Regions from separate parts of the Enterococcus sp. AAFC-DPL-5146 genome, predicted to be linked through region 3. Evidence: predicted binding sites of a transcription regulator. Region 3 holds the regulator's gene; each other region holds the start of a gene.
What was found. Region 3 encodes LexA, which represses DNA repair genes until DNA is damaged. Its sites were predicted from a motif close to CNAACANNTGTTNG; they were not measured.
Positions count from the first base shown of each region.

Region 1: gshAB (bifunctional glutamate--cysteine ligase/glutathione synthetase) is a predicted target of LexA. The motif match lies at 2,373-2,386, and genes of this name have one in related genera.
Region 2: AC4BB2_RS09830 (replication-associated recombination protein A) is a predicted target of LexA. The motif match lies at 5,448-5,461, and genes of this name have one in related genera.

Region 1 covers NZ_CM177103.1:190,742-201,394, forward strand. The annotation lists gene AC4BB2_RS00780 (DUF3130 family protein) at 1-86, opposite strand, end outside; gene AC4BB2_RS00785 (YitT family protein) at 709-1,587, opposite strand; gene AC4BB2_RS00790 (cysteine hydrolase family protein) at 1,773-2,267, opposite strand; gene gshAB (bifunctional glutamate--cysteine ligase/glutathione synthetase) at 2,482-4,758, shown strand; gene AC4BB2_RS00800 (YueI family protein) at 4,817-5,263, opposite strand; gene fitA (iron chelate ABC transporter permease FitA) at 5,462-6,409, shown strand; gene fitB (iron chelate uptake ABC transporter family permease subunit FitB) at 6,406-7,374, shown strand; gene fitC (iron chelate ABC transporter ATP-binding protein FitD) at 7,371-8,129, shown strand; gene fitD (iron chelate ABC transporter substrate-binding protein FitD) at 8,183-9,136, shown strand; gene AC4BB2_RS00825 (MucBP domain-containing protein) at 9,240-10,496, opposite strand.
Region 2 covers NZ_CM177103.1:2,144,124-2,154,776, forward strand. The annotation lists gene AC4BB2_RS09800 (RelA/SpoT family protein) at 1-1,641, opposite strand, end outside; gene AC4BB2_RS09805 (beta/alpha barrel domain-containing protein) at 1,817-2,464, opposite strand; gene AC4BB2_RS09810 (16S rRNA (uracil(1498)-N(3))-methyltransferase) at 2,482-3,231, opposite strand; gene prmA (50S ribosomal protein L11 methyltransferase) at 3,233-4,180, opposite strand; gene AC4BB2_RS09820 (DUF3013 family protein) at 4,193-4,678, opposite strand; gene AC4BB2_RS09825 (DNA-3-methyladenine glycosylase) at 4,675-5,316, opposite strand; gene AC4BB2_RS09830 (replication-associated recombination protein A) at 5,507-6,796, shown strand; RNA gene ssrS (6S RNA) at 6,859-7,052, shown strand; gene AC4BB2_RS09840 (hypothetical protein) at 7,120-7,398, shown strand; gene AC4BB2_RS09845 (universal stress protein) at 7,498-7,974, shown strand; gene AC4BB2_RS09850 (acetate/propionate family kinase) at 8,041-9,228, opposite strand; gene AC4BB2_RS09855 (class I SAM-dependent methyltransferase) at 9,254-10,261, opposite strand; gene comGG (competence type IV pilus minor pilin ComGG) at 10,486-10,653, opposite strand, start outside.
Region 3 covers NZ_CM177103.1:1,551,724-1,562,376, forward strand. The annotation lists gene tkt (transketolase) at 1-1,271, opposite strand, end outside; gene AC4BB2_RS06935 (DUF896 family protein) at 1,370-1,612, opposite strand; gene AC4BB2_RS06940 (aldo/keto reductase) at 1,975-2,826, opposite strand; gene AC4BB2_RS06945 (MerR family transcriptional regulator) at 2,850-3,278, opposite strand; gene AC4BB2_RS06950 (histidine phosphatase family protein) at 3,293-3,874, opposite strand; partial or broken gene AC4BB2_RS06955 (IS30 family transposase) at 3,970-4,932, opposite strand; gene lexA (transcriptional repressor LexA) at 5,131-5,751, shown strand; gene AC4BB2_RS06965 (dihydrofolate reductase) at 5,830-6,330, opposite strand; gene AC4BB2_RS06970 (thymidylate synthase) at 6,349-7,296, opposite strand; gene AC4BB2_RS06975 (ABC-F family ATP-binding cassette domain-containing protein) at 7,309-9,195, opposite strand; gene AC4BB2_RS06980 (cation:proton antiporter) at 9,261-10,653, opposite strand, start outside.

The DNA.
Region 1 (10,653 bases), 1.4 Mb from region 3:
GCTGGATTAGGCGAGAAGGTCAAAGAACCACTGCTTGCCAGTTTTGATGAGATGCTGTTTGCAACCCCTAAATCATTTTTAATCATTGTATCACTCCTTTGTTATAAGTTTATATGACTTAGGAGGATGAAACAATATTTTTTTGTTTGTTAATGTGATTTATTTGTATTTTTTTGTAATATTAATGTTTTTTTAGTAGATAATATGACAGTTATTTATTAATGGGACCAGTTCGGAATTGAAAGAAATGTTTCAAGAGTGCAAGAGGAATAATTTAATAGAAGTGAAGTATCGTATTTTATATTGTCGTCTATCTGACAGCCTTACGACTAGAAGGAGGTGCTTGTAGCTGTAGGGATATTGATCTCTTTGTTTGAGTATTGGCTAAAAACCAAAAAGAAGAAGTAAAACAAATGACGGCGACATTAGCCCACGAAAAACCCCTAGAGAACTCAACTCTCTAGGGTGGAGTGTATCTTATGCTTTTTTCTGTATATTAATTTTATTATTAGGGAGACAATTAACATACAGAGAAAATTATTTATTCCTAATTTTCATGAGAGCTAAGCGCTTTGTTCCACTTTTCTATAATCCAGTTGCATGAACCAGACCTCTCAACAAATAGATAAACTGTGGGGAAGATAAAAAGCATCTTCTCCACAGTTTTCTAATTTGTTCGAGGTCTAAACGGTTCATTCCACTTTTCTTTTACAAGTTATTCGCTTCAATTCCGTAATCTTCGGCAATTTTTTTCAAACTAAATCCTTTACCAAAAACTTCACTGGCATTCATGGAAACAATAAAGGCTTCTTCATCAATGGCTAAAACATTTTCTTTGATTCGAGCAAAATCTTTTTCGCTAATGACGGTCATCATTAGCATGCTTGGATTTTTTTGATATCCACCTTCGATTGGAACCATTGTTAATCCTTTGTCCATATCGACTAAGATTTTTTCTTTGATTTCAGCATATTTTGGTGAGATAATCATCACATTTTTTGAACGGACAAAGCCGACTTGAACCATGTCAACCACGCGTCCAATAAGGTATAAACAAATCAATGAGAATAATACTGTATCAGTATTAAAAACGAATAAAGCTGATAAAATCACTAATCCGTCCACAAATAGAATCGACACGCCAAGTGAAATTTTAAAATATTTATTCACAATTTGTGAAATAATCGCTGTTCCACCAGTTGAGGCATTGCCTCTAAATTCTAGACCTAAACCGATACCTGTCAAGATGCCGCCAAATATTGTTGCTAGAAAAATATTATGAGTAAGCACAGGCAAATGAGTGGTAATCCCTACAAAGAAGGGATAAATCAAGCTGCCGTAAATCGTTTTAATTCCAACTTCTTTACCCAAAAGTAAGAAGCAAAGTCCTAATAATGGCAAATTAATTGCATATAAAACCAATGCTGGGTTGATGCCAAAAAGATAGTTGATTACCACGCTGATTCCGTTGGCACCACCGGCAACAATTTTGTTAGGCAGTAAAATCGAATTGATTGATACTGCTAAAATAAAAGAACCAATCGTCACATATAAAGTGTCTTGGATTTGTTTTTTTGTAAATTTCATTTTATACATTCCTCCATTTTCAAAGAATACTGGTATGTCAATGTTGAACGGAAAATAAGAGCAAAAGAAAAATGGTTCAACAAATAACCCCTAGTTATACTATCATGAATAACTAGGAGATACATGAGATAATTTTAATTTTTGATGAGATAGTTGTGGTAAGGTGATATAAAATAGCCTTTGAATCAAATAAAGGTTAAAAAACGTCCATCCCAAAGGTTTTCATGATGAGCAATAATTGTTTTAGCGCCTAATAAATCATTATTGAGAGTTGTACTTAGTCCTTTTTTCATAAAACTACGGTAACCTAACCCGTGAGCCATCCGAATGGTTGTATCTACACAATATTCTGTCTGTGCTCCGCAAAATTCCAGCTCAGTGATGACATGTTCATCTAATAGCTCATTCAATGTTGTTTTGAAAAAAGAATTGGCGTGGGTTTTACCGATATAGAAATCTTCTTCTCTAGCATCCAACCCATCAAAAAGCTGCCATGCATGAGTATTTGGGACCAACTCTTCATCTTCGTGTTGAATAAAAATAATCGGCAAGTGTTTTTCTCTGTAATCAGTAATGCGCTGGTTAACGCCAATTAGTACATCATTTAACTGAAATAAACCAGTTCCCAAGCTATTTAAACCATTTTGTAAATCGATCACTATCAACGCTTTATTTGTCATTACTTGGCTCCTTTTATTCAATTATTTTTTCTAGTATACAATAAAGAATGACTATAAAAAAGCAGACTATTCGTTAAGGGAAAGTAAATATTTTTCATAAGTTTACAAAAGTTTGTTTGATTTTAACAAAATTTAAGCGAAAAGATTCTTTTTGCTTCTCTTTTTCTATATAATGGTTAGTAATGGGATAATTACAGGGAAGAAAGGCGACAGTATGAAATTTAAAGAGTTGTTACAGCAAAAGAGTGTACGTCCATATATTATGGCGGCACGATTTGGATTAGAAAAAGAAAGTCAACGTACGACATTTGATGGTCAATTAGCGACAACTGATCATCCAGAAGTTTTGGGGAATCGTTCGTATCATCCATATATTCAAACCGATTTTAGCGAAACACAAATGGAATTGATTACACCAGTGGCTAATTCTATTCATGAAATGCTGCGTTACCTTGCAGCGATTCACGATGTAGCTTTACGTTCAATGAATAAACATGAGATGCTTTGGCCGTTAAGTATGCCGCCAAAACTACCTCAAAAAGATGAAGACATCAAAATAGCCAAACTCGATCAATTTGAAGGGATTTTATATCGCCGCTATTTAGCCAGAGAATATGGCAAACGTAAGCAAATGGTCAGCGGTATTCATTTTAATTTTGAGTATGCTATCGAGTTGGTTCAACAATTATTTTCGGAGCAAACAGAATACGAAACAATCGAAGAGTTCAAAAACATTTTATATATGAAAGTTTCACGCAATTATTTACGTTATCGTTGGTTAATCACCTATTTATTTGGAGCTTCTCCAGTAAGTGAAGTAGGTTATTTTACAGAACAAGAAGATCGCCCAAAAGAACCAATGAGAAGTATTCGTAACAGCACATTTGGGTATAAAAATAGAGAGAATGTCAAAGTATCCTATGAGTCATTACAGCATTACATCAATGACATTCACCGGATGGTTGAAAATGGTATCTTATCAGAAGAAAAAGAATTCTACTCAGCAGTCAGACTACGCGGTGGTAAACAAATGGCTGATTTGCCTAAAACAGGTATTCGTTATATTGAATTAAGAAATTTAGACTTAAATCCGTTTGCTCCTTTAGGAGTAGATGAAGAATCCCTTGAGTTTATTCATTTGTTTATGTTGTATTTATTGTGGACAGATGAAAAAGAGGCGCCAAATGATTGGGTAGCTACTGGGGACTTTTTAAATGAGCAAGTCGCTTTAGGACATCCTTTTGCTCAGGTAAAACTTTTAGCGGAAGGTGACCGAATTTTTGCTGAGATGGATGAGATGATTGAAGCATTAGGTTTGTTTAGTGCTAAAAAATCAGTAGATGTTCATCGCACTCAGCTGCGGACACCGGACTTGACGATTGCTGGGAAAATGTGGACGATCATTGAAAGCAATTCTAATCAAGATTTAGGGATCGTTTTTGGAAAAGAGTATCAATCAATGGCTTTTGAACGCCCGTATCAATTAGCTGGTTTTAGAAATATGGAATTATCCACACAGCTGTTTTTATTTGATATCATTCAAAAAGGTGCAGAGGTAGAAATATTAGATGAACAAGAGCAATTTTTAAAACTTAAACACAACGATCATATTGAGTATGTCAAAAATGCCAATATGACTAGTAAAGATAGTTACATTGTTCCATTGATTATGGAGAATAAGACGGTCACTAAAAAGGTTCTCGCAGAAGCTGGATTCAATGTGCCGGCTGGAGATGAGTTTGATACAATTGAGGGTGCGGAACAAGCTTATGTGAAGTATTCGGAAAAAGCGTTTGTAATCAAACCTAAAACAACGAATTATGGTTTAGGTATCACGATTTTTAAAGAGGGCGCTTCTTTAGCTGATTATACTGAAGCATTGAATTTGGCGTTTAAAGAAGATTCAGCTGTTTTAATTGAAGAGTTTTTGCCAGGGACAGAATATCGTTTCTTTGTTTTAGATGACCAAGTGCGGGCAATCATGTTGCGGGTGCCGGCCAATGTGGTAGGCGATGGGGTTCGTTCTGTTGAAGCATTAGTGGCAGAAAAAAATCTGGATCCATTAAGAGGAACCAATCATCGTTCGCCGTTAGAGATTATTCAGCTAGGTGATGTAGAACGTTTGATGTTAAAAGAGCAAAATCTATTGACGACATCGGTTCCTAAAAAAGATCAGATTGTTTATCTACGAGAAAACTCAAATGTCAGCACTGGTGGAGACTCCATTGATGTGACGGATGATTTTGATGAAAGTTATAAACAAATCGCAGTAGAAGCTGTGCAAGCTTTAGGGGCAAAAATCTGTGGAATCGATTTGATCGTGCCGGATAAATCGATTAAAGGAAGCAAGAACAGTCGAACATATGGAATTATAGAAGGAAACTTCAATCCAGCGATGCATATGCATGCATATCCTCATGGAGGAAAAGGCCGTCATTTGACGATGGATGTGTTGAAGATGTTGTATCCTGAGTTGTTTGAGAAGGAATAAAACAATACGGAAAAGGGCTATCAAAACAACTGTTTAGTTTTGATAGCCCTTTTTATGTTCAACGAAATAATTTATGCCAGAAACTTTTTTTAGGTGATTTTGTTTCTGTAACAGAAGGTTGTTTAGGATATTTTTCTTCAATATCAATAACCTCTTCATTTACTGCTTCTTTAGCTGTTAAAACTAATCCTAAAGCATCGGGTGTGTTGGTTACAAAATCGTTTACTACAGTAAACTTTATTTGTTTGTCATTAATCAACTTAATATAGTTGGATTGTAGCGTAATATCCATTGTGCCGTTTAATAAAATTGTGGCATCTGGATGTAAGGTCAACTCTTTTATGAAGTTTGCTTTGTCTTCAGTGTTTTTCATCTGTGTAATCGTCATAGTCAGGTAACAACGTTCACGAAAAGTTCCCATATATTTTCGTTGTTCTTCTGGTTTAAGCAATGGGGCGCCATACATTGCATTATCTAAATGTTTCTGTAAGTCATCTTGTGCCATTTATTATCTAACCTGCTTCCATTAAATAGTCTTGATTCAGATTATAGCATAGAATAAGTGGAAAGCACCTGACAGAACTGAATTTATTCGCTAAATGAGAATGGAAAAAGACAGAAAAGTATTGCTTTTATTATGATTTTCGCATAGACTAAGAACAAGAATGAAAATCATTCTCAATTAGAAAGACGGAGCGAGTATATGAAAAAAATAGGCCTATTTGTTCTCTTACTCCTTTTGATTGTAGCATCTATTTTTGTCGGAGTGAAAGATATTTCTCTGACACAATTATTTCAATGGGATTCACAGCAACAATTAGTATTGTTAACAACGAGGATACCTCGAACAATTAGTTTAGTCATTGCTGGAAGTACAATCAGTATATCTGGATTGATCATGCAGCATTTAACACAAAATAAATTTGTTTCGCCAAGTACGGCAGGTACGATGGACAGTGCACGTCTGGGGATTTTATTTGTAATGGTTCTTTTTCCTAGCGCACCACTATTGTTTCGTTCATTCGTCGCTTTCTTGTTTGCGTTTTTCGGCACATTAGTTTTTATTTATTTAACACGTTTTTTACCTGCGAAAAATCAAGTCATGATTCCACTAGTCGGTGTAATGTTTGGAAATATCATCGGGTCGGTAGCGACATTTTTTGCCTATCAATTTCAGCTAGTCCAAAACATGTCTTCTTGGCTGCAGGGAAATTTTTCAACAGTAATGAAAGGTAATTATGAACTACTTTATCTGACGATTCCTTTATTGGTCGTTACGTATTTGTTTGCCTATCGCTTTACAGTTGTCGGTATGGGAGAAGATATGGCGACAAACCTGGGATTGAACTATCAACGTATTCAGTTATTTGGTTTAGGCATCGTAGCTTTATCTAGTGCGGTGGTCTTGATCATGGTGGGGAATATTCCCTTTTTAGGCGTGATTGTACCCAATCTTGTATCAATGCGTTATGGCGATCATATGAAAAACACCTTAGCGATCACAGCGGTGGGAGGAAGTATCTTTTTACTAGCATGCGATGTATTAGCCAGAGTGGTGATTGCGCCGTATGAAGTTCCAGTGAGTGTTGTTGTGGGTGTATTAGGCAGCTTTATTTTTATCGCATTACTGATGAGGAGGAAAACAGCATGAAAAAATTCTTCCAGTCATCAGCAGTAAAAATTAGTTTATTGTTGATTGCAGTAATTGTGGTTTGCGCCTTGTACTTATCTTATAAAACCTATGGAAATTGGGCGTTTGCTTTAGAGCTTAGAGGGAAAAAACTACTGGCATTTGTGTTAGTAGGGATTGCTGCAACATTTTCAACAATCAGTTTTCAGACGATGACACAAAATCATTTTTTGACACCAAATATATTAGGCTTGGATTCTTTATATGTCTTTATTCAGACCTTATTATTTTTCTTTTTAGGTGGGCAGCAGCTTTTAGGAAAAGAGACGATAGCGACCTTTTTGTTTAATGTATTATTGATGGTTGCAGCAAGTATTATTTTATCTCGCTTCCTGTTGAAAAAAAGCGGTAATGATCTGTTTTTATTATTGATGGTGGGTATTATTTTAGGTACGTTTTTTAATAGTATCAGTACTTTTTTACAAGTTGCGATGGACCCCAATGAGTACGATTTACTGCAAGGAAAACTATTTGCAAGCTTTGGTAATGTGAATAGCCAGCATCTGATGATTGCAGGGATTTTGATTGCCTGTTTAGTAGGATTTTTATGGGTGAAAAGTCATGCATTAGATGTGTTGCATCTGGGGAATGATCAAGCAACGAGTTTAGGAATCAATATTCCTAGATTTCAATTTGTACTATTAACTGTGATTAGTGCTTTGATTGGATTATCAACTGCACTAGTGGGTCCTGTGACCTTTCTTGGATTTATTGTAGCTAACATGAGTTATCAGTTAATGGGCACATACAGACATCGTGAATTATTTCTAGGCGGGAGCTTATTATCGATTTTACTGTTAGTTTTTGGTCAATTTCTGGTGGAGCAAGTCTTCCAGTTGAACACGACATTAAGTATTGTGATTGAATTTGGCGGCGGATTATATTTTGTTGGAAAAATTATAAGCGAAAGGAAGCAGCGGGGATGATAGAAATCAAAAATGTATCGAAAAGATACGGTGAAAAGATGGTTGTTTCAGAAGTTCAATTACCGATTACAGAGCAAAAATTGACCGCATTTATCGGTCCAAATGGTGCAGGGAAAAGTACGTTGCTTTCCATGATGAGTCGCTTGATTCCTAAAGATACCGGTGAGATTTATTTAGATCATAACGAAGTAAAAACATGGAAACAAAGTGAACTATCTAAAAAATTATCGATTTTAAAACAGGCAAATGGCATTAATTTGAAAATTACGGTTAGAGAATTAGTGAATTTTGGGCGTTTCCCTTACAGTAAAGGTCGCTTGAAAAAAGAAGATCACAAAAAAGTTGAAGAGGCGATGGAAAATCTTGGGTTGATGGATTTAGCTGATGAATTGATTGATACATTATCAGGTGGACAACTACAGCGTGTCTATATTGCTATGGTTTTGGCTCAAGACACCGATTATATTTTACTAGATGAACCGTTGAATAATTTGGATATGAACTTTGCGGTTCAAATGATGCAGACGTTACGACGATTAGTAGATGAGTTTGGTAAAACAGTGGTAATTGTTCTTCATGATATCAATTTTGCGGCTAGCTATGCTGATGAAATTGTTGCAATGAAAGACGGTCGCTTGTTCACTCATGGAAGTACCGATGAAATCATTCAGTCAGAAGTGTTGAATAAACTCTATGATATGAATATCCGAATTTGTGAGATTGAAGGCAAACGTTTTTGTATGTATTTTAACTAGAAAAGTAGAACGGAAAATTTAAACAAAATACTAATCCATTGGAGGAAATAATAATGAAGAAGAAATTTTTAGCAATTGCAGCAGTTTCAATGATTGCCCTACTTACATTAGGCGCATGTAGTAATGGTGGAAAAAAAGAGATGTCCAAAGAATCAAGTTCTAAAGAGGTAACAACGATCACAGTAAAAGATTCAAATGGTTCAGTAGAAGTCCCTAAAAATCCCAAAAAAGTCGTTGTTTTTGATAATGGCTCCCTAGATACAATGGATGCCTTAGGTGTTGGTGATACAGTTATAGGTGCTCCTACGAAAAATCTACCTAAATATTTAGATAGCTACAAAAAGGTAGAATCTGCTGGTGGAATCAAAGAACCAGATCTAGAAAAAATCAATCAAATGAAACCAGACTTGATTATTATTTCTGGACGCCAACAAGATTTCCAAGATAAATTAAGTAAAATTGCACCAACGATTTATCTGGCAGTAGATGCTAAAGATACTTGGAATTCTACAAAGAAAAATATCGAAACATTAGCAGAAATTTTTGATAAAAAAGACGAAGCTAAGACGAAAATTGATGATTTAGAAAAAGAAATTTCAGATGTTAAAGAAAAAGCACAAGCAAGCAATGAAAAAGCGTTAGTTGTTTTAGTAAATGAAGGTCAACTTTCGGCATATGGAACAGGTTCTCGTTTTGGTATTGTTCATGATACATTTGGCTTCAAGCAAGCAGATGATGCTATTGAAGCATCAACTCATGGTCAAAGCGTGTCTTATGAATATGTATTAGAAAAAAATCCAGATATTTTATTTGTAGTTGATCGCACCAAAGCAATCGGTGGAGATGATACGAATGATAATGTCGCAAACAATGAGTTAGTCAAACAAACAAATGCCGGTAAAACTGATAAAGTGATTGCTTTACAGCCAGATGTTTGGTACCTAAGTGGTGGCGGATTAGAATCTACCCACTTAATGATTGAAGATGTGCAAAAAGCGTTGAAATAAACTGTAGAGAGAATATTCTTTGCGTTTTACAACTAATAAAAACGTTCCTCAGATTGGGTGGCCAATTTGAAGAACGTTTTTTTAGTTTATTATTATCAGATGATTATAAATTAAACTCATCTGCTCTTTTTTTCTTAGTGAAGTAAACAGCTGCAATTAACATTACACCCATCGAGACTAATGAAGAATTTAGTTCAGCTTCACCTGTTTCAGGCAATGTTTTATTGTCTTTTTTAATGCTTCTTGCTGGAATAGGGGATGATAATGGATTTGCAATTGTTTGGGTTTGGATATTTGCTGTCGGGTCTTCCATAACTGTAGGAATATCAACTATTTTTCTATAGTTTGCAACAAAGTGTTGGTCTTCCAATCCGTATGTTCCGTCAACTGTTGTAGAAGCATTTGAATAAGTTGATTGAGACATACCTAAATATTCATATCCAGAAATTTCAGGAACGGTAATTGTGAATGTATCGTTAAATTTACCAACTCTAGAAACAACATCTCCTAACGGAACGCCATTTTCATCTGCACAAACAACACTAACCGTTGTTTGTACACGATCATAACGATAAGTAACGGTTTGATCAGTATCTGTGAAGGTACCATTGTTGTTAAGCGGTGTATCTACCAATGTATAACCTGGAATGTTTTTTGGTTCAGTTGTATATTTTTCACCAATAAAGCCACCTAAAATAGTTAGAGCATCAGTTAATTCATTTCCTAAATCATCAAGGTGCTTAACGTAGACATTCCCACCAACAATACCGTCAAGTAGTTTGACAGTAACATCGATGTTATAAACACCAGAAGGGGAACTTGGGAATGTTATCTGTACTCCTAATTGGCCTGTTTCATCTACAACAGGAAGTACCAGTGGATCTGAACTAGAAATGAATTCATAGCGACCTGGCTCTAAAGGCAACGCAAAAATATCAGTTGTACCTGCTTCTCTAGTATAAGAGAGGGTTTCGACTGTTCCTATTGTTGCATCTGTAAGAGTAATAACTACAGTCGTGTTCGCTTTGGTTTCTTTGCCCTTAGACGACTCTTTCTTGTCTACTTCTTTTTCCGTTTCAGGTTTTGCTGTTTCTTTTGATTCTTCTTTTGGTGATTCTTGTTCTGGTTTGCTTTCAGGTTTTGTTTCTTCTGTCGGCAATTCCGGTTTAGCTTCAGGTTGTTTCTCAGAATCTGCTTCTTTTTCAACTTCAGGTTGTTGTTCTTCTTTTTCAGTAACGACCTCTTGTTGTTCTACTGGAACGGGTTGTGTTCCTTCAGCAAATGCAAAGTGAGCATTTAATAATGTTGGTGCTAGTAACGTTACCAATGTTAAACCAGCAATCTTTTTGTTTTTTTTCATTTTACCTTATCCTCCTATTTGTAGATACTAATATTATTTTAATACCAATTAAATTATATCAGTTATATAACGAATTGTTTTATCAAAAAAAGAGCTCATCTTGTAAGAAATAGAGAAAAAAGTAATATATTATTTGATAGATGTTTGTTTATAACAA
Region 2 (10,653 bases), 590 kb from region 3:
CACCACTTGCGCACTGATTTCACCATAACCAACAGCTGCGTAAAGATCATCTTCTGTCTGGAAATTAAAACGCTCCAATGCTTCCGCCATTTTGGCTTTACCTAAAAATTCTTTTGGCGCAAAACCATGTTCTAACAGAAATTTACTAATGGCGTCATGTCCTTTGATGATGTTAACTTCACGATCTTGAATTTTGAAAAATCGTTTGATTTTATTTCGTGCTTTACTTGTTGCTACCATTTTTAGCCAATCACGGCTTGGTCCAAAAGAATTAGGTGACGTTAAAACTTCAATAATATCACCATTTTTCAGTGTATAATCCAACTGAACCATTTTTCCATTGACTTTAGCACCTGTTGTTTTGTTTCCGATTTCCGTATGCACGCTATATGCAAAATCAAGCGGCCCAGAGCCTTTTGGTAATTCCGTTACTTCACCTGTTGGTGTAAAAACATAAACTTTATCGCTGAAAATATCGCCTTTGACGCTTTCCATAAAATCAGAAGCATCATAACTTTCATCTTGCAATTCAAGAATTTCACGGAACCAGCTTAATTGTTTCGTATCATTATCTTCATCTACTTTTTCAGTCTTGCCTTCTTTATACGCCCAGTGAGCAGCAACCCCAAATTCAGCAATTTGATGCATTTCATGCGTTCTGATCTGTACTTCTACTGGATTTCCTTTTGGCCCAATAACCGTCGTATGGATTGATTGATACATATTTGCTTTAGGCATAGCAATATAATCTTTAAAACGGCCTGGCATCGGTGTCCATTTCGTATGGATTGCACCTAAAACAGCGTAACAATCCTTGATAGAATCAACAATTACTCGGATAGCTAATAAATCATAAATTTCATTAAATTGTTTTTTATGATCCTTCATCTTCCGATAGATGGAATAAATATGTTTAGGACGTCCATAAATTTCGGCATAGATATCTAAATCTTCTGTTGCAACTCGGATATCCTCAACGGCTTCTTCAACATACGCTTCACGTTCGTCTCGCTTGCTTTGCATCAAATTAACGATTCGATAATATTGATTCGGATTGATGTAGCGCAATGCTGTATCTTCCAATTCCCACTTAATTCGGCTAATCCCTAAACGATGGGCAAGGGGAGCATAAATTTCAATCGTTTCTTGAGCAATTCGACGCTGTTTATCTTCTCTCAGATGTTTTAATGTACGCATATTGTGCAGACGGTCAGCTAGTTTCACCATGATTACACGCAAATCTTGCGCCATTGCTAAAAGCATTTTCCGGTGATTTTCGGCTAACTGTTCTTCATGTGATTTATACTTTATCTTCCCTAGTTTCGTCACACCGTCTACTAACATAGCAACATCTGCACCAAATTCATTCTTCAAGTCTTCCAATGTTACATCTGTATCTTCTACCACATCATGTAAAAAACCAGTTGCAACCGTATGTGGGTCCATCCGTAATTCAGCTAAAATTCCTGCTACTTGGATTGGGTGAATAAAATAAGGCTCTCCGGATTTTCTAACTTGACCTTCATGAGCTTTCTCAGCATAATCACACGCTTTTTGAACAAACGCAACATGTTGTGGCGCCATATATTTTGATACAAGTTTAATGACTCCTGGAGCAGTCATAATTTCCTCTTTTGGCATTGTTATCACTCCTTTGTCCCTATGTCAGACACTTTTACAGCGTGCCCGATTGATTTATGTAAATCACTAAAATGCGTTATGTTTTCTTAAAAAAAGAAAAGTACCACTTGAAACAGTAGCACTTCCAACATCTTTTATTATACTAAATTTTACTAGATTTTCAATTCTTCACGATTTAATTCCACTTTGAAATTAAAGGTAAAATCTCCCGACCATTACTGATTCCTATTTGAGAGGCGCCCGCTTGAAAAAGTAATTCGATTTCAAGTAAGGTTGGTGCTTTTACATTGACTTGGAAGGTCATTTTTTTTCGTCGACCTGTTCGAAAAATACTCATATCATAGATTGCCTGTTCCATCGTCAAATCTAGCCCTAAAGAAATCCTGCTAACATCCAACGCTGCAATATCCATTATCAATCCTTGTTTTTGATTATCCGTTAAATTATTGCTATCTATATAGAATCCAAGTGCATTTCGCCCAAATGATAGCGGTCCTAATGCTTGAAAATTCTGATTGCCATAACTGTTCAACTGTTCAGGCGGCATAGTTACAAAAACATCCGATGCACCATCTCTGTATAGTTGTGCTGTTTCAAATGCTTTTTTAGCCAACGTTCCACTACCTAGCGGAAAATCAACAAAACTACCTACTTGAATCATCGTTCCAGTCAATAGTTGTTTTGCTCTTGCTACATTATGAGGCAAAACCAAAATTACCCCTATAGGAAATTGTTTTAAAAAAATAATTTCTTCTGTGAACACTTGATCCGTAAGGTTTGGATCCATTAACATAACTGAAAGCTTCTGCAACCTTAACTCCATAAATAGCCCCCTATAACTTACACTAATTCAAATTGATAACTAATGGCACCAAGCGCATACAAAGGCGCTGTCTCAGCACGTAAAATCCGCGGTCCCAAACCACAAAGAATACCGCCATGTTCTTGGAATAACTCTATTTCCTTTGGTGAAAAACCGCCCTCAGGACCAAATACAATTAGAATTGAATCCCCCACAGCTAGTTCATTAAGTGCTGTAGCAAAGCTGCTACGTTCCCCAGTTTTCGCAGATTCTTCATAGGCAATCAAGACTTTATCATAGTTGGAAAAAGTCTCCATCAGTTCTTGTTCTTTTTCTAATAATACAATATCAGGTGCAAACTGGCGATGAGATTGCTCAGCTGCCTCTGTGGCAATTTTTTTCAGGCGATCTGTTTTTTTCGCCAGTTTTTTGTGATCCCATTTTACAACAGATGCTTGTGCAGGAAAGCCAATAAATTTATGACTGCCAAGTTCAGTTCCTTTTTGAACAACCCACTCCAGCTTATCGCCTTTTGGATACCCACAAGCAATCGTGACATTGACGGGCAGCTCTTTTTCTGCCTGTTCTTTTCTGATTTCTTTTAAATAAACAGTGTCTTCCGTAATATCAGTGATTTCTGCAATGATTGCCAAACGATCACTAAAGGCCAAATACACTTGCTGTTCCGGCTCCATTCGCATTACTCTTACAATATGATGATAGTTTTCTCCAGTAATTGCGTATTGTTCTTTGGTTTCATAAGGTTCAGTTAAAAAATAACGCTGCATCTTACTCTTCCTCTGTTTTCTTTAAAATAATCGCATACCAGTCTCCCTGTTGGAAAATTTGATCCACAAGAAAACCCGCTGCCGTCATTTTTTCTATAATCATCGCTTTTTTATCTTGAATAATGCCAGAAACAATCAATGTTCCATCATTTTTCAACAAACGCCAAGCATCATCAATCATCAATGTAATAATATCCGCTAAAATATTCGCTACGATTACGTCAGCTTCAATCGTTACTTCTTTTAATAAATCATTAGCTGAGACAAAAACATCACTAGCAATCGGATTCATATCCATATTTTCTTTAGCTGCCGTCACAGCTACATCATCTAAATCGTAGGCATGAACTTCTTTAGCCCCTAGATACTTACTAGCTATACTTAATACACCAGATCCTGTCCCAACATCAAGCAATGTCTCACCACCACGTAAAACAGTCTCCAGCGCTTGTAATGTTAAACGCGTTGTTGGATGCGTTCCTGTTCCAAAAGCCATGCCTGGATCTAATGTAATAATTTTTTCAGTCGTATCTTGTGGCTCATATTTTTCCCAACTTGGAACGATTGTTAGAAAACGAGTAACCCGCACTGGATGATAGTACTTTTTCCAAGCTGTTGCCCAATCACTTTCAGCTACTTCGCTAACAGTCACTTCATTCTTACCAATTTCTAGTCCAAACTCTGGTAAACGAGTAATGCTTTCTTTAATAAAAGGCAAGATTTCCGGTAAAAATGTTGTTTCAGGAAAATAAGCCATTACCAATGCGCCATCTTTAATATGGGTAAATTGCTCTTTGTCTAACAATTCGCCGTAAAGATCACTTTGAAAATTTTCAACATCTAAGGAATCTTCAATGGCGACACCACTTGCTCCAGCTTCCATCATAACATTTGAGATTGCTTCCACGGCTTCACTTGCAGTTTCAACTTTTACTTCTGTCCATTTCATATAGAAGCCTCCTTAATAACTTGGGTAAGGGATATATGTATCGCCCTCAGTTTTTTGATATTTTTCAACAGATTCATTAAAAGACTCTTGTGACCATTTCAACTCAAATACTTCTTGTTCTTCATTCGTTAAAAAGTCTAATAAATCACTTTGACCTTCTGCTAATACTTCATTTAAATAGTCTACAAAACCATCTAGAACTGACTGTTTGATTCCTTTTTTTCCTTCATAAGGAATAACAGCTAAGTAATCGTCTTCATCTACAGATGTTTTTTCAGGATTATAAAATAAAATCCCATCTTCAAATTCAATGATTTCTTCTTCTGAAACGATTCCTTGTGCATCATCGATTTTTGCCTGTTCTTTATTTTCTGCGAATAGTCGAAAAACAACTTCAATTGAATGGTTTTTCGTATTCCAATCCAATGCTACATCATACTCCGTGATTTTCTTTGTCATTTGTTCATCTAGATAAGTTAACATCGTTGCTTTTTTCATTTCTTTTCTTCCTTCCATCCAAAGGCCTTTTGATCGATATCACTTCTTCTTTGCTTCGAAATATAAGGGTTTCCTGAAACAGCATACCTCAAGGGTAAGTCCGTCCAGATCCCTTTATTTGGAATGCCGATACGAGGAAGTGAGATGATTTTCTTCGGTGTTTTTCTTTTTTCTGGAACAATTCTAAGCTTGCTGTCAAAGATTGATTGACCATATAAATCTCTAGTGATTCCTAGAGCAGAAACAAGTTTACCTGGACCGTTAGATAATTCAATTCCTATGCGGCCTTTACGATTTTCTTCCATTTTTTCGATTCCTTCAATTGGCTCGATAGCACGAATCATTACACCTTGAGGTTTGCCTTTTTCTTGGGTTACCATATTCAAGATTAAATGAGTATGCATGGTATAGAGATAGATCGTTCCAGGGTGCTCATACATGGCTTTTAATCGTGGAGTATCTCTTAGACCAAAGCTGTGGGCGGCTTCATCTTCTGGCCCTAAGTAAGCTTCGGTATCAACGATATATCCTGAAAGGATCATCCCATCTTCTGTTTCATGTTCTAAATACATGCCCAGTAGATACTGAGCAATTTCTTCTGTCGACTTTGTATTAAAAAAATGTATCATTTCATTCATTCGTTTTCACCACTTCTTATCATACACGAATCGAGCCTCATTATCCATTGAAATAACACACAATTAGTAAGGTGCGTCCATGTTTTTTTCTACTTTTAATTATCTCACATCTGTAAATCCACAACCAGATACAAACGTACGTTCTTTATGGTATAATACACTTATGAAGAACTGAAAAGGAGGTCCAACGATGCAACAACCATTAGCTTATCGTATGCGGCCGCGAAATTTAGATGAAGTCGTAGGTCAACAACAACTTGTTGGTCCCGGAAAGATCATTCGCAGAATGGTGGAAGCTCGGATGCTTTCATCAATGATTTTATACGGTCCTCCTGGGACTGGTAAAACCAGTATTGCCAGTGCAATAGCCGGTTCCACAAACTATGCATTTCGTTTGTTGAATGCCGCAACAGATACAAAAAAAGATCTACAAATCGTCGCAGAAGAAGCAAAAATGAGCGGCACTGTAATTTTACTACTAGATGAAGTCCACCGCTTAGATAAAACAAAACAAGATTTTCTACTGCCTCATTTAGAAAGCGGTCGAATTATTATGATCGGTGCTACAACAGAGAATCCTTATATTACGATCAATCCTGCGATTCGAAGCCGAACACAAATTTTTGAAGTTAAGCCACTTACTGAAACAGACATCCAAAAAGCAATTAAAGAAGCACTATCTGATTCAGAACGTGGTTTAGGAGAATACCCAGTTATTCTAGAAGAAAAAGCTCTCCAGCATTTATCTCGTGCAACAAATGGAGATTTACGGAGTGCTTTAAATGGTCTGGAGCTTGCAGTAAAATCAACACCAGAAAATGAAAATAAAGAAATTGAGATCACTCTTTCAATCATTGAAGAATGTGTACAACGTAAAGCATTGACTCATGATAAAAATGGTGATGCTCATTACGACGTCATTTCAGCTTTTCAAAAATCAATCCGCGGCAGCGATGTGGATGCCGCACTTCATTACCTAGCAAGATTAGTAGAAGCTGGTGATTTGCCAATTATTTGCAGACGCTTAATGGTCATTGCCTACGAGGATATTGGTTTAGGTAATCCCCCAGCTGCAGCTCGCACCATCACCGCAGTTCAGGCAGCAGAAAAGCTTGGTTTTCCGGAAGCAAGAATCCCTCTTGCCAGTGTCGTAATTGATTTATGCTTATCACCAAAATCGAATTCTGGTATTGTTGCGATTGATGCTGCGCTAGCAGATATTCGCGATGGAAAAGCAGGCGATGTTCCTGATCATTTAAGAGATAGTCATTATTCAGGTGCAAAAGACCTAAATCGAGGAATTGGTTACCAATATCCTCATAATTTTGAAAATGCGTGGGTCAATCAACAATATCTTCCTGACAAAATAAAAAATGCCCATTATTACAAACCAATCGATACAGGAAAATATGAACAGGCTTTAAACCAACAGTATCAACGGATTCAAGAGTGGAAAAAAGAAAAGAATCCTAAAAAATAATCCGCTTCCAAACGCAAGCGACCTCGTTGCTGTTTGCACTAGGTTGTGCTATTATAAAGATGGTAAATCTGTGATGTACGAGTTGTCTTTTTTCTGTGTTGACCGAACATTTTATTGATATCTAGGGATCCTTCTGGTACTTAAGCTGGTAACATGCCTTATCATTTGGTAGTTCGAAGCTGTCAGTCGTGGAACCCACCTGCTTTGTTTGCGGGTTCAATACTATAAGACGAATAACGGCATCGACGGATTTTACCATTTTTATTAGATTACCGAACAATTTGCAACATGCAAATTGTTTTTTATTTGATGGAGGGGCTTATATGGTTCGAGTACTTATTTTTATAGCTGTCATATTATTGCTTATTATCGGCGTTTATCTATTAAAGAAAGCAACTGTTTTTCTACCTATCATGCATAATGGTGAACCAGAAGAAAACAAACAGTTTTTACATCAGTTTGGTGTTTTTTATTTGATTCTAGCTGGTATCGGCATTTTAGTAGGGCTTTTTAACTTGAAGTTTTTTTCATTGTTCTACATATTCGGTTTACTAGTAATTTCAGCCGTGTTTAGTATTATGTTTGCTAAGAAGATTCTATAACAGTCTCTTCTTTTTTTGTTTTCCTTTTTTAAGTTTTTGTTCTACAATTAAGTAAGTAATAAGATTATCGTTTCAAAAGATTTGAAAGGAGTGGTCACAATGTTACAAAATTATCGTAAAATCATGGTTGCTGTAGATGGATCATCTGAAGCTGAACTAGCGTTTCAAAAAGCAATGAATGTTGCAATGAGAAATGATGCAGAATTATTATTAGCTCATGTTATTGATACACGAGCATTTCAATCTGTTTCTTCTTTTGATGGTGTCTTGGCAGAACAAGCAACCGAGATGGCAAAACAAACGCTTGAAGGATATAAAAAGCAAGCAAAAGAACATGGTTGTGAAAAAGTATCTAGTATCATTGAATACGGTTCTCCAAAACCATTAATCGCAAAACAAATACCTCAAGATCAAGAGGTCGATTTAATCATGCTAGGCGCTACAGGATTAAATGCTGTTGAACGATTATTTATTGGCTCAGTTTCTGAATATGTTATTCGAAACGCTGCTTGTGATGTGTTAGTAGTTAGAACTGATTTAAAAAATAAAGTTCCCGTTCAAAAGGACGAAGACTAATCATTTAACAAACATCAAAAAAAGAAGCAACTCGACAAAAAATCGAATTGCTTCTTTTTCTATTAATTATTTTCTTAAACGCTCAACGTCACGAGCAATCATCAATTCCTCGTCTGTTGGAATCAATAAGACTTTAACTTTTGAATCTTCTGTAGAAATCACTGATTCTTTTCCACGAACGTTATTTTTCTCAGCGTCTAATTCGCAACCAAACCAAGTCATACCTTTGATTACTTCACTACGTACGTGTGAATCATTTTCACCGATTCCAGCAGTAAAGACAATTGCATCTACACCATTTAAAACAGTTACATAGCTACCGATATATTTACGGATACGGTCAGTAAAGATATCATAAGCCACTTGAACAGCTTCATTATCCATGTTTTCTTCTAAATCACGCATATCACTAGAAATACCAGTTAAACCAAGTAAACCTGATTTTTTATTTAAAATATCAATCATGTCTTTGATATCAGTCAATTCAAGTTTTTCCATTAGGTAAGCTAGTAAAGAAGGATCAATATCCCCAGAACGAGTGCCCATTGTTACACCTGCAAGTGGTGTGAAGCCCATTGATGTATCAACAGATTTACCACCATCAACAGCTGTGATTGATGCTCCGTTACCTAAGTGACAAGTAATGATTTTTAGCTCTTCAATCGGACGTCCTAACATTTCAGCTGCACGATTAGCAACATACATATGGCTTGTTCCATGTGCGCCATATTTGCGAGCTGCATATTTTTCATAGTATTCAGTTGGAATACTGTATAAGTAATTATGTTTTGGCATTGTTGTATGGAAAGCTGTATCAAAAACAGCAACACTGATAATCTCAGGCAAGATTTTCTTAAACGCTTTGATTCCCATTGCATTGGCTGGATTGTGTAATGGTGCAAGATCTGCTAATTTTTCGATTTTTGCTAAAACTTCGTCATCGATAATAACAGACTCTTTGAAGTCTTCTCCACCAGCAACCACACGGTGCCCAACACCAGTAATCTCATTATAAGATGCTAAGATATTTAACTCAGTTAATTTATCTAATAACATTTTTACAGCAACATCATGATTATTGATGTCAATTACTTCTTCATATTTTTCGCCATCTCCATACTTGATTGTAAAGATCGAATCATTTAAACCGATACGTTCAACGATTCCTTTAGCGATTACTTCTTCATTTGGCATTTGGTATAATTGCCATTTTAAACTTGAACTTCCAGCATTGATTGCAATTGTTTTAGACATAATACTCTCCTCTTTGTCAGTTGTTTTATTTTAAATTTGAAGACTTCCAAGCCTCAAATTGTTGAAAAAATTGTGTCACTTTCGCAGGATCTTTCAATGAACCTAATTTTGCAACAAGTACTTCTTTTACCTGTTCACTGTTTGCGCCTTTATTTTGTACAAACAAAATACTCTTTCTGGACTGAACAGATTTGAACAACTCATCAGGCAATTGAATCATGCCTTGTAGGTACACATTTTTTTGCAACCAATTTTTGAAAAACTCGCTCTGTTCTGTTTCTAAAATATTGGTTGGTATTAGAAATAATCCGTAGCCATCTGGTTTTACAAACTTCATAGCCTGTTCCATCAATAAATGATGTGCATAGCTATGCCCTTCTTTTGCCACTGAATCAAATTCTTTAGCTTTTTCATCATTTGGATAATAACCAATTGGCAGATCACTAACAGCTACATCAACAGGATCAACAAGTAAATCTTGCAGCCCATCTTGATGGAATAACTGTATCGAAGCCTTGGTCCATTCATTATTAGTAGCTGACACAGATAATAATGTATCATCAATATCTACTCCAAAACCTTGAACAGTATATTTAGCTAGATCCAAGTTAAGAATGATCGTCAACAAGAGATTCCCCATACCTGTTGCAATATCTAATATTTTTAACGGCTTTTTGGAACTATAAAGCTGTTCAATCAAATAGACAAATAAAAAGCCAATACTGTCTGGGGTCAACTGATGATTTGCTTGTAGGGACTCTACTTTATTGCCTTTAAGTAAAATCAACTGGGATAAACGTCTGATTTCTTCTGGTTCCAATTCGATTGCTTGGAGTTGTTGATAAATGGTTTTAAGTTGTTGAACGGTTTGCTCATCCGGCACTCCATCTAATACACGTACTTGATAATTATCGATGATGTTTTCACCATTTTCAGTATATGCATCCAAAAAAGAAGTGTCTAACGATTGTTTAAGCAGTTGAATAGCCTGCTCCATCAAATCGAAAGCCTTTTCTATTTTCTCAGGGAACAAAAGAAACACCTCAATCTCTATCTATAATATAACAATTTTCATACCTGTTCTATTTTAACGAAAAAATGGACAATAATCAATCAATTTCCCATGAATATTTATAAAACACTGAACTAATCTTATTTTTACAAAAATATTAAAAAGAATCTTCTTTCTCAACTTATCATCTGTATTAGTTTATATCAGTATTAATTTGATACACAATTCACAGATTTTTAATTTGTTCACTGAATACTTATTTTATTATCCCCAACTTTTGGATAGTTTTCTTGAAATTTATACGTTGTTTGCCTTAGATTCAGCGTAAATTTTAATGTTGTTTGGTCATATTCATAATACAACATTCCTGTTGAATATTTTTGTTGACCTACTTTTTCAAGTCTACCTTTTTC
Region 3 (10,653 bases):
TGCAATTGAATACCATTCATCGCTGCGGCCATCGCAAATTCACGAACACCAAACCAAATATTTCGGCCTTCATATTGTCCAGGTTCAAAATCTTTTTCAGCTGCAACCATTGTATTATTAGATGCAGATAAATCAGCAGAACCTCCCCAGAAGCTAGGGACAGATTTGGAGATTGCTTGGATTGTTTCTTTACTTGTTACACGGCTTGCCGCACTTGATCCTACTTCATATACTGGTAATTCTTTATCCCAATTTTCAGGTAGTTCGTCAGCAAACGCTTGTTTAAATTGTTTTGCTAGTTCTGGATGTTCTTTCTCATAATTTTTGAACATATTAGTCCAGTCATCTTCAGCTTTTTCGCCTTTTTCAACCATTGTTTCTTTGAAACGAGCAGCTACTTCATCCGGCACAGTAAAATCAGGATATTCCCATCCATAAACAGCTTTTGCTGCTGCAATTCCTTCAGCTCCGATTGGTGCACCATGAACTGAAGAAGTGCCTTCCTTTGGAGCGCCATAACCAATTACAGTTTTAACTTCAATTAAAGTCGGTTTATCCGACTCAGCTTTCGCTGCTTCAAGGGCTTTAGAAATGGCTTCTAAATCATTCCCATCCTTAACTAGAATATGTTGCCAACCATAAGCTTCATAGCGAGCCCCGACATTTTCAGTGAATGCTTTTGATGTTGGACCATCTAAAGAGATGTCATTTGAATCATATAACACAATCAACTTGCCTAGTTTCATATGACCTGCCATTGAACTTGCTTCTTGAGATACCCCTTCCATCAAATCACCATCACCACATAATGCATAAGTGTAATGATCCACTACAGGGAAGCTGTCACGATTATAAACTGCTGCTGTATGAGCTTCAGCCATCGCCATACCAACAGCCATTGCAATCCCTTGACCTAAAGGACCAGTTGTCGCTTCAACACCGTCTGTATGATGAACTTCTGGATGACCTGGTGTTTTACTTTCCCATTGGCGGAAACTTTTCAAATCATCTATCGTAACATTATAGCCTGCTAAGTGAAGTAAGCTATAAAGCATTGCTGAGCCATGACCAGCAGAAAGAATAAAACGGTCTCTATCTGCCCAATTTCTTGATGTTTTAGGATTTACTTTTAAGTGTTTTGTCCAAAGTGCATAAGCCATAGGTGCAGCACCCATTGGTAATCCAGGATGACCTGAATTTGCTTTTTGTACCGCTTCGATACTTAGTGTACGAATGGTATTGACGCCTAACTGATCAGTGTTATCGAACAAAAAAATCATCTCCTATTTAGGTTTTTTTTACCTTTATTAACTATATTTTATCGTATTTCACTTATGAAAGCAATTACTTTTAGTAAAAATAACTAAAATTATTCTCGATTATGCAATCCTTTAGCTTTTTGAATCTCTTTTAATTTTTCTGGAGTGACATCATTTCCTTTTGGATCAACAACTTTCATCCCTTCAATATGATGACGCATTCCTCCTCGAAAAGCAGCTAAGTATTCTTGCCGAAGAATATTTTGTTCTTCTTTTTCTTTCTCAGTTAACGAAGTTTCTTTTGCTTTTTTTGCAAGTTCATTTATTCGGCTCATTTTTTCTCTTGATAACATGCTTATCCCCCTTAAATTTTAAAACGCTAAATTTTTTCTACAAAACTAGACAAAAACATAATAATATACGAGCCAAACAAGTTTGTTTAACAAAACCTGTTTACTTTCCATGTCTATCTTATAAGATGGGCTTGAAAAACACAACTATATTCTTGATAAAAAAGAAAAACAATCTGTTATTCTTACGTAATCATTTTCTGATTAAGGCATAAAAAAAGTTTAACTATATTTTCCACTAAAATTGTCTAATTAAATGCAACACTTGTGAGATAATATAAAAATTTATTGCTATTAAGACCCTTTCTATAAAAAAATAGCCGCACTTTTGAATTAGATTCTCAAAGAGTGCGACTGTTCTTTTTTTATTTATCCAGCTTTCTACTGGCCATCCACTTAATCATTTTTGGGTCTGCATGAGAGAAAAATTGGCTTCCTCCTTCATTCAAGCTCGCAATTTTTTGCTTATCATCATCAGATAAAGAAAAGTCAAAAACATTCAAATTTTCAGCCATTCGTTCTGGTTTTATTGATTTAGCTAGAACGACAATCTCTTGTTCTAGCAACCAGCGAATGATTACTTGTGCCACTGTCTTATTATACTTATTTCCAATACTCATAAGAAGTTCATTTTTAAAAATATTATTTTTGCCTTCAGCAAAAGGAGCCCACGCTTCTGGAAAAATGCCTTCTTCCTTTAACGCTTGAATATTTTTAACTTGTTGATTGAACGGGTTGATTTCTATTTGATTTACCTGCGGAGTTATCTTATTAAACTCTGCTAGATCTACCGCTCGATCAACAGCAAAATTAGATACACCTATTGCTCTGATTTTTCCGTCAGCTTGTAATTCTTCCATCGCATGCCAAGCACCGTATATATCGTTGTAAGGTTGGTGTAATAACAATAAATCTATATAGTTCATTCCTAAACGATCAAGAGATTCTTGAAACGATTTCATAACACCGTCATAAGATACATTTTCAACCCAAATTTTAGTAGTAACAAACAGCTTGTCACGTGAAATACCTGACTTAGTAATACCTTGGCCAACAGCTTCTTCGTTCATATAAGATTGCGCAGTATCGATATGACGATAGCCGGCTTTAATAGCCTCATAAACTGCTTCTTCCGCCTCTTTCGGATCTGTTATCTGATATGTACCAAAGCCCAACACAGGAATATTCACTCCATTATTAAGTTTAATTGTTTGCATTATTTATTTCCTCCATTTCATTATTAGTTGTCTTTGTTCATATGCTTCATTGTCCAAAGCTCCTCAATATCATCATCAGACATATTTCCAGCTCTAAATTTTGCGATATGTTCATCATAAGTTGTAATTTTATATTGCAGCAGCTTACGAACTTGTGCAAGTTCGTCGATTTTTTCATCTAACTCTTTTAACTGATCTTTAAGAATATCCTTTTGAGCGAGTCGCTCATCACCTTCCATTTGAGAGAGTGTGGCAAATTCGATTAATGACTCAATAGATAACCTAGCATTTCTTAAACTTTTAGCTAGAAAAACCCAATTCAAATCTCGTTTTGTAAATATACGATAGCCGTTCTTGTCCCGTTTAATAGGAGGAATCACTCCTACACGTTCATAATACCGAATAGTCTCAACTGTTAAATTGAACATATCCGCCACTTGTTTTATGTTCATTCCAATAAACTCCTTTACTCTAGCATGGAGAAATCATGATTAATGATTTCTTTTAAATAGAATGTGTCATTCTCAAAATCAAACTTCAAAATACAACAATTTCCGATTCGCTCTTCTTGATCTACGGTACTTGCGTGTTGCCATTCTCGCATAAATTGCCGACAAGAAGCCCCGTGTGAGACCCCTAAAATAATTTCTCCTGAAGTCTGTTTCATAATTGTAAATAAACTAGAAGAAACTCTTTCTCGAAATTTTTGTTCACTTTCTCCGCCATATGTAACAAAGAAGTCCCCATATGGAAGTGGCGGGTTTAAATATTCATGTTCAGCTTCTAAATCACCAAAATTCCATTCTTTAAGTTCTTTTATTCGACTATAAGAAATATCTGTAACTAATTCCAAAGTATCGCACGTACGCTCAGAAGTAGACGAATACGCATCATCAAAAACAATATTTTTATCTTTGAAATAGTTCCTTGCAATGATCGCCTGTTCCTTTCCTTTTGATGTAAGAGGAGAGTCACACCAACCTTGAATTTTTTTCTGTCGATTGAATAGTGTTTCGCCGTGTCTCATCAAATATAATGTTTTCATCATAGCACCAACTACTTTCCTAAAGAGTTTTTTCATGCACACTTATCATAAACCCTGAAGTTCACTTTATAGCAAGAGAAAAATATATCTAACCAGTATTATTGAATTAAGCATAATGATTTATCATAAAATATCTCATAAGACGTTCTCCAGTTTAAACATTTTCTAGGACGATTATTTAATTTATGAATGACTGATTCAATATACTCTTCTGAAACAGGTGACATGTCTGTACGTTTTGGTAAGTACTCACGTATCAATCCATTTGTATTCTCATTTGTTCCAAGTTTCCATGGAGACCAAGGATCTGCAAAATAGCATTCTATACCACATAATCTACTGAAGTACTTATATTTTGCAAATTCTGATCCTCTGTCTGGCGTAATAGTTTTGCGTTGTTTCCTGTTTAGAGGCGATAATAATTTTACAATCATATCTCTTACACAAATTGAATCATTATTAGAAATTCTCCCCGCTAACAAGAATCGAGATTTTCAATCAACCAGTGTGACCAGACATGATTTTTCTCAGCGTCCTAATACAGTATCTGCCTCCCAATGTCAAAATTCTTCTCTAGTCTCAGCTTTTGTCGGATGTTCATGAATCGTTTTCATATCAGTAAATCTTCCACAACGATCACCGATTCTTTTATTCACTGATTTTCTTCCTTTTCGTCTTAACATTTTTCGTGCTCTAGGACTTCCTACAGGAAATCCTTCATCAAATAGACCATTGTAAATAGTAGGGTAACTGATAACAGATTCATTATTCTCTAAGTTAATTCTATTCGCTATCTGTTCTGGAGACCATTGGGCTTAAAAAAGTAGCTTACGAATGATTTCCTTATACGGTGACTGTTCCAAGATTCTCTTTCTTTCGCATTTCTGCTTGTTCTTATGATACGATTTTTGTGCTAGAGAAGGCGAATATGCTCTAAACTTTGTAGTATTCCTCTTAAGTTCCCTCATAACAGTTGAAAGACTTCTTTTGATTAAGCACCCAATTCTACGAATAATAAAACCAAAACCATGATAAGGAAAGATCATTTCCCACTCACGTATAGTAAGTTGTGTATCAAGTCATAGCTGAATACCTCCTAGTTGATATAATTCGTCAACACCATTATAACAGGCTTTTTCACCTTTGATTTTTAGTGTTGCACTTAAATTATATGTTCTAGCAAAAAATACGAACGCTTGTTTGATTCCTTTGGAAAACTATGGTACACTAAAATTATAAATCGAAAGAAGGTGCGGGTTTTGGTGAAACGTACAGATACAAGGCAAATAGAAGTACTAAAATATATATACGAACAAGTTGAACTAAAGGGCTATCCTCCGACCGTTCGGGAAATTGGAAAAGCCGTTGATCTTTCGTCAACATCCACTGTTCATGGTCATTTGGCACGTTTGGAGAAAAAAGGATTGATTTTACGCGACCCGACAAAACCAAGAGCTATCGAACTAACTGCAGAAGGTTTAGAAAAAATCGGTGTTCGACCGACGATTATTCCAATGTTAGGTGTAGTTACAGCCGGTGAACCTATCTTAGCTGTTGAAGAAGCATCTGACTTTTTCCCTCTTCCTCCTGATTTAAAATCAGAAGAAAATGCCTTGTTTATGTTAACAATTCGAGGTGAGAGTATGATTAATGCGGGAATATTAGATGGTGATCAAGTTATTGTTCGAAAACAAAGTAATGCATCTAATGGAGATATCGTTATCGCGATGACTGATGAGGACGAAGCTACATGTAAACGATTCTTCAAAGAAATCGATCATATTCGTTTACAACCTGAAAACGACGCTTTAGACCCTATTATTTTAAGTAATGTGAGCATTTTAGGCAAAGTTGTTGGATTATATCGCAATCATATTTAAAACAGCAAAAAACATACTATTAACTAGTATGTTTTTTTAGTAGTTCAATTATTATAATTAAGTATCTTGTCAAATTATTTACTCTGCTGAAACTTTTCGTTGGTATGTTTCAAACTGATAAGCATAAGGATTTTGTTCATCCTGCTCTCCTTCACTTAAGTTGATCATTGTCCAATCATCCCAAGAAACAGTTGGAAACTTCGTATCCCCTTCAAAAACATGATGGATAACCGTTCGATATAACACATCACAATGAGGTAAAAAATCCTCATACACTGCTGAACCTCCAGCAATAAATGTAATACCAGAAAATGATTTTGCATAGTCAAGCACTTCATTTATAGTGTGAAGCACACTAACTCCTTCTGCCTGATAGTCTTTATCTCTCGTCATCACAATTGTTTGACGATTCGGCAATGGACGGCTTCCCATTCCTTCAAAAGTCTTTCTCCCCATAACGATTGTATTGTCTTCAGTCATTTGTTTAAAAAATTTCAAATCATTTGGCAAATGCCAAGGTAACCGATTTTCTTTACCGATTGTTCCTTGTTCATCTTGTGCCCATATGGCTGCTAACATTAGGAAACTCCTTTCAAATTATACGGCAATCGGTGCCTTAATTGCTGGATGCGGGTCATAACCTTCAATGACAATATCTTCCATGTCAAAATCAAAAACAGACTGTTTTTCTTGATTCAATTTTAAAGTAGGAAATGGTCGACTCTCTCTAGAAAGCTGTTCATTCATTTGATCGATATGGTTGGTATATAAATGAGCATCTCCTATGGTATGGACAAAATCTCCTACTTCCAACCCAGTTTCATGTGCGATTAAATGTGTTAATAATGCATAACTAGCAATATTAAATGGCACACCTAGAAAAACATCTCCACTACGTTGATACAACTGGCAACTTAGTTTACCATCATTTACGTAAAATTGAAACATCGTATGACAAGGCGGCAACGCCATAGAAGGAACATCTTCAGGATTCCAAGCTGAAACAATCAAACGACGTGAATCAGGTGTTTTTTTAATCATATCGATTACATTTTTTAATTGATCTATAAAATGCCCCTCTTTTGTTTCCCAGTGGCGCCACTGAGCACCATAGATATTTCCTAACTCACCATACTTACTGGCAAAATCTTCATCTGTCAAAATTTTATCACAAAACTCTTTATGCTCTTTTTCATAACTCTCTTTGAACACTTCGTCTGCCAGAACCCGACGACCAAAATCTGTCATATCCGGTCCCTGATAATCAGGACTTTTTATATAGCGCTCAAAAGCCCATTCATCCCAAATATGATTATTATGTTGTAATAGATAACGAATATTAGTATCCCCTTTTAAAAACCATAGCAGTTCACTTTTAATTAAACCAAAAGGAACTCTTTTCGTCGTTAAAAGCGGGAATCCTTCTGATAAATCAAAACGCATTTGATGACCAAAAATACTGCGTGTTCCTGTACCTGTTCGGTCTTCTTTCAAGTGACCTTCCCCTAAAATTTTGCGGCCTAATGCTAAGTATGCTTCTTCCATAGTTATTGCCTCCTAATTTTCTGCATATTCGCTCAAATATTCCCAACGTTCCATTTTTTCTTCTAATTCTTGCTCCACAGTTGATAATTCAGTTTGAAGTTGCTGTAGCTTAGTAAAATCATCACCTTGATGATTCATTTCTTCTGTCAGCTTTGCTGCTTGTTCTTCAAGTTGTCCAATATCTGTCTCAATGGTTGCCCATTCTTTTTGCTCCATGTAAGTCAATTTGGTTTTTTCTTTTTTCTCAACTGGTTGTACCGACTTTGTATCGGTTTTGACCGTTCTTTTTGACTGCTCTTTATTGAGTGTCAAGTATTCACTCATCGAACCGAAATAAGTAGTTATTTGGCCTTCACCTTGAAAAACAAGTAATTTATCCATAGTTTTATCCAGAAAATAACGATCATGAGAGACAGCAATCACTGCGCCTCTAAAGGTTTGGATATAATCTTCCAGAATCGTTAAGGTGTCGATATCTAAGTCGTTTGTGGGTTCGTCCAATAATAACACATTTGGTTGACTGATTAACAATTTTAATAAATACAAGCGACGCTTCTCTCCACCAGAAAGTTTACCAATAATTGTTCCATGCATAAAACGAGGGAAAAGAAATTGTTCTAATAATTCAGCAACACTGATACTGGTGCCGTCTGTACGTTGTACTTGTTCAGCAGCTTCCTGTAAATAAGAAATCATTCTTTGGTTTGGATCCATCGCTTCATTTTGTTGTGTATAGTAAGCTAAACGCACTGTTTCTCCAATCGAATAAATACCACTTTCAAGTGTCAAACGACCAGCCAAAATATTTAACAAGGTGGATTTCCCAGCACCGTTTTTTCCAGTAATCCCTATTCGATCTTTTGCTTGAATTAGAATATCAAAGTTCTTTAGAATCGTTTTATGTTCAATCGTATAGTTTCCATCTTTGATCTCTAATACTTTTTTTCCTAATCTTTGAGTAGCTACATCTATTTCCAATTGATTTTTTTGATTCACTTGATGGAGATTTTCTTTCAGATCGTGAAAGCGGTCTTGCCTTGCTTGCTGTTTTGTCCCTCTAGCTTGGACTCCAGCACGCATCCACTCTAATTCTTGTTTGTATAACTGTTTTCGTTTATCTTCTTGTTCAAGCTCCACACGTTCACGCTCAGCTTTCGCTAAGATATAAGCTTCATAGTTTCCTTTGTATTCATGTAGTTTACCAAAAGATAGCTCAAAAATCCGATTTGCTACCCGATCTAAAAAGTAGCGATCATGCGTAACCATCAAAATCGCCCCTCGATAGCTGTTTAAATAGCCTTCTAACCAACTGATTGCTTCGTAGTCTAAATGGTTGGTAGGTTCATCCAAAAGTAATAGATCAGGGGATTCAATCAGCACCTGGGCCAAACTAACACGTTTTTTTTGACCGCCTGATAATTCACCGATTTTTTTATGCAAGGTATCAATTCCAAGTTTTTGCAAAATGATTTTAGCATCTGTATCTGCTGTCCAGGCATCTTCTTTATTCATTCGCTCTTCTGCTTGAGCGTATTGTTTTTGAGCTAATTCGCTTAGGCCATCTTCAGTTAACGCTAGTAACGCCAATTCGTAATTTTTTACAGCTTGAATAATCGGTGTCTCACCTTGGAACAATGCTTCAACAACTGTTAATCTAGGATCAAATTCTTGGTCTTGCGAAAGATAACCTATTTGGTAATCGTTGGGTTGCAAGATAGCGTTAATATCGCCATCACCACTATCTTTACCAGCTAGAATATTCAATAAGCTGGTTTTCCCTGTTCCGTTTGTACCAATCAAACCAATTCGTTCTTTATCATGGATGTGAAAAGAAATATGGTCAAATAAGGTTTTCTCCCCATATGTCTTCGTTAACTCACTCACTTTTAATTCTTTCATATGTTCACGCCCTTTTCATCCTGCTTATTGTATCAAAAAATTACAAAAAAAAGAAGCGAGTTTCCTTACTCAGCTTCTTTTTTTAGCTCTCTTGTCAGTTTCCGTAATGGAATAGTGTTAGAAGTATCATTGATTGAATAAGATTCTAACAAATTAACATTTTTTCTATATTCATTTGCTTCGAAAGAAGATATTTTTTCTGAACGTTCATATTCATCAATCATTTTTCGTTCTTCTTGATACCCAATCAACAATTCTTTTACATAATTAGATTGAGAACGAACAATAAATGAATCAATAAACGTTCCATCTTCCAGTCTTTGAGCAAATTGTAAACGCCCTTCGATAAAGAATTGAATAATTTCATCATCATAAACACCTTTTAGATTATCCAAACTTTTCAAAATCACTTCTGTGTTTTGCAAAAATACTTGCCGAACATTTTCTAGCTCTTCTTTTTGAAATTCGCGTCTATTTTCTTCATCTTTTTTTGCCAATAACATTTTAGGATGTACAAAAAATGCAATAATTTGTCGAACAAAAAGGAGCCAAAAACCAATAATAGACAATAATTGTCGAACAATAGAACGTTCCATTCTAGAAATCAATCGCTCATATAAACGATACCCTTCTATGCCAATTTCTTTTTGACGAAAACTTTCTTCCAACCCATCTCGTTCAATAGAAACAATCAGTGCACGAAGTTCTTGAACTTCTTGCCGCTGATCTGATGGCAATTGATCTGTATATAACTCTTTCACGCGATCTTGATAGTTTTCAATCACAACATTCATTTCTACATGTGGATCGTTTTTATTGATTTTTTTTAGATGCTCGATAACCTCTTGGAGTAAAGTAATCCCTTGAACATTGATGCTTTCTGCTTCATCAGATTCAGTTAAAAAAGGCAACACAAGAATCCCACCTACTAAAGTAACTAAAATCACACAAGCTGTGATAAACAAAAGTAAAGATCGTTCAGGAAAGTTCTGTCCATTGATAGTTAGAGGTAAAATAAAAATAGTAGCCAAACTCACTGTCCCTTTGACTCCTGCAAAAGTCAAAATCAACATTTCATTCATTGATTGCCAAATATTCTTTAATCCATTTTTTACACTATAAATTAAGACAATAGATAAAAAGCGCGCAACAAATAATGTAACACTTAATATCATAACAACCACCATTAAGAAACTGTTAGAGTAGGTTTGGCTGTTCCAAATGGGAGAGAAAACTAGCGATAATTCAATTCCTAAAAACAGAAATACCAACGCATTTAGCGTAAACGTAATTGTTCCCCAAGTAATTTCAGAAACACTTGATAATTCGGCTTCAAATAGTGAAACTTTCTTAAAACTAGCCGCTTGCATAACACCTGCTACAACAGCTGCAATAATCCCTGAAACATGGAACACTTCAGCAACCATGTATGCCAAAAATGGCAATAATAATTCTAAT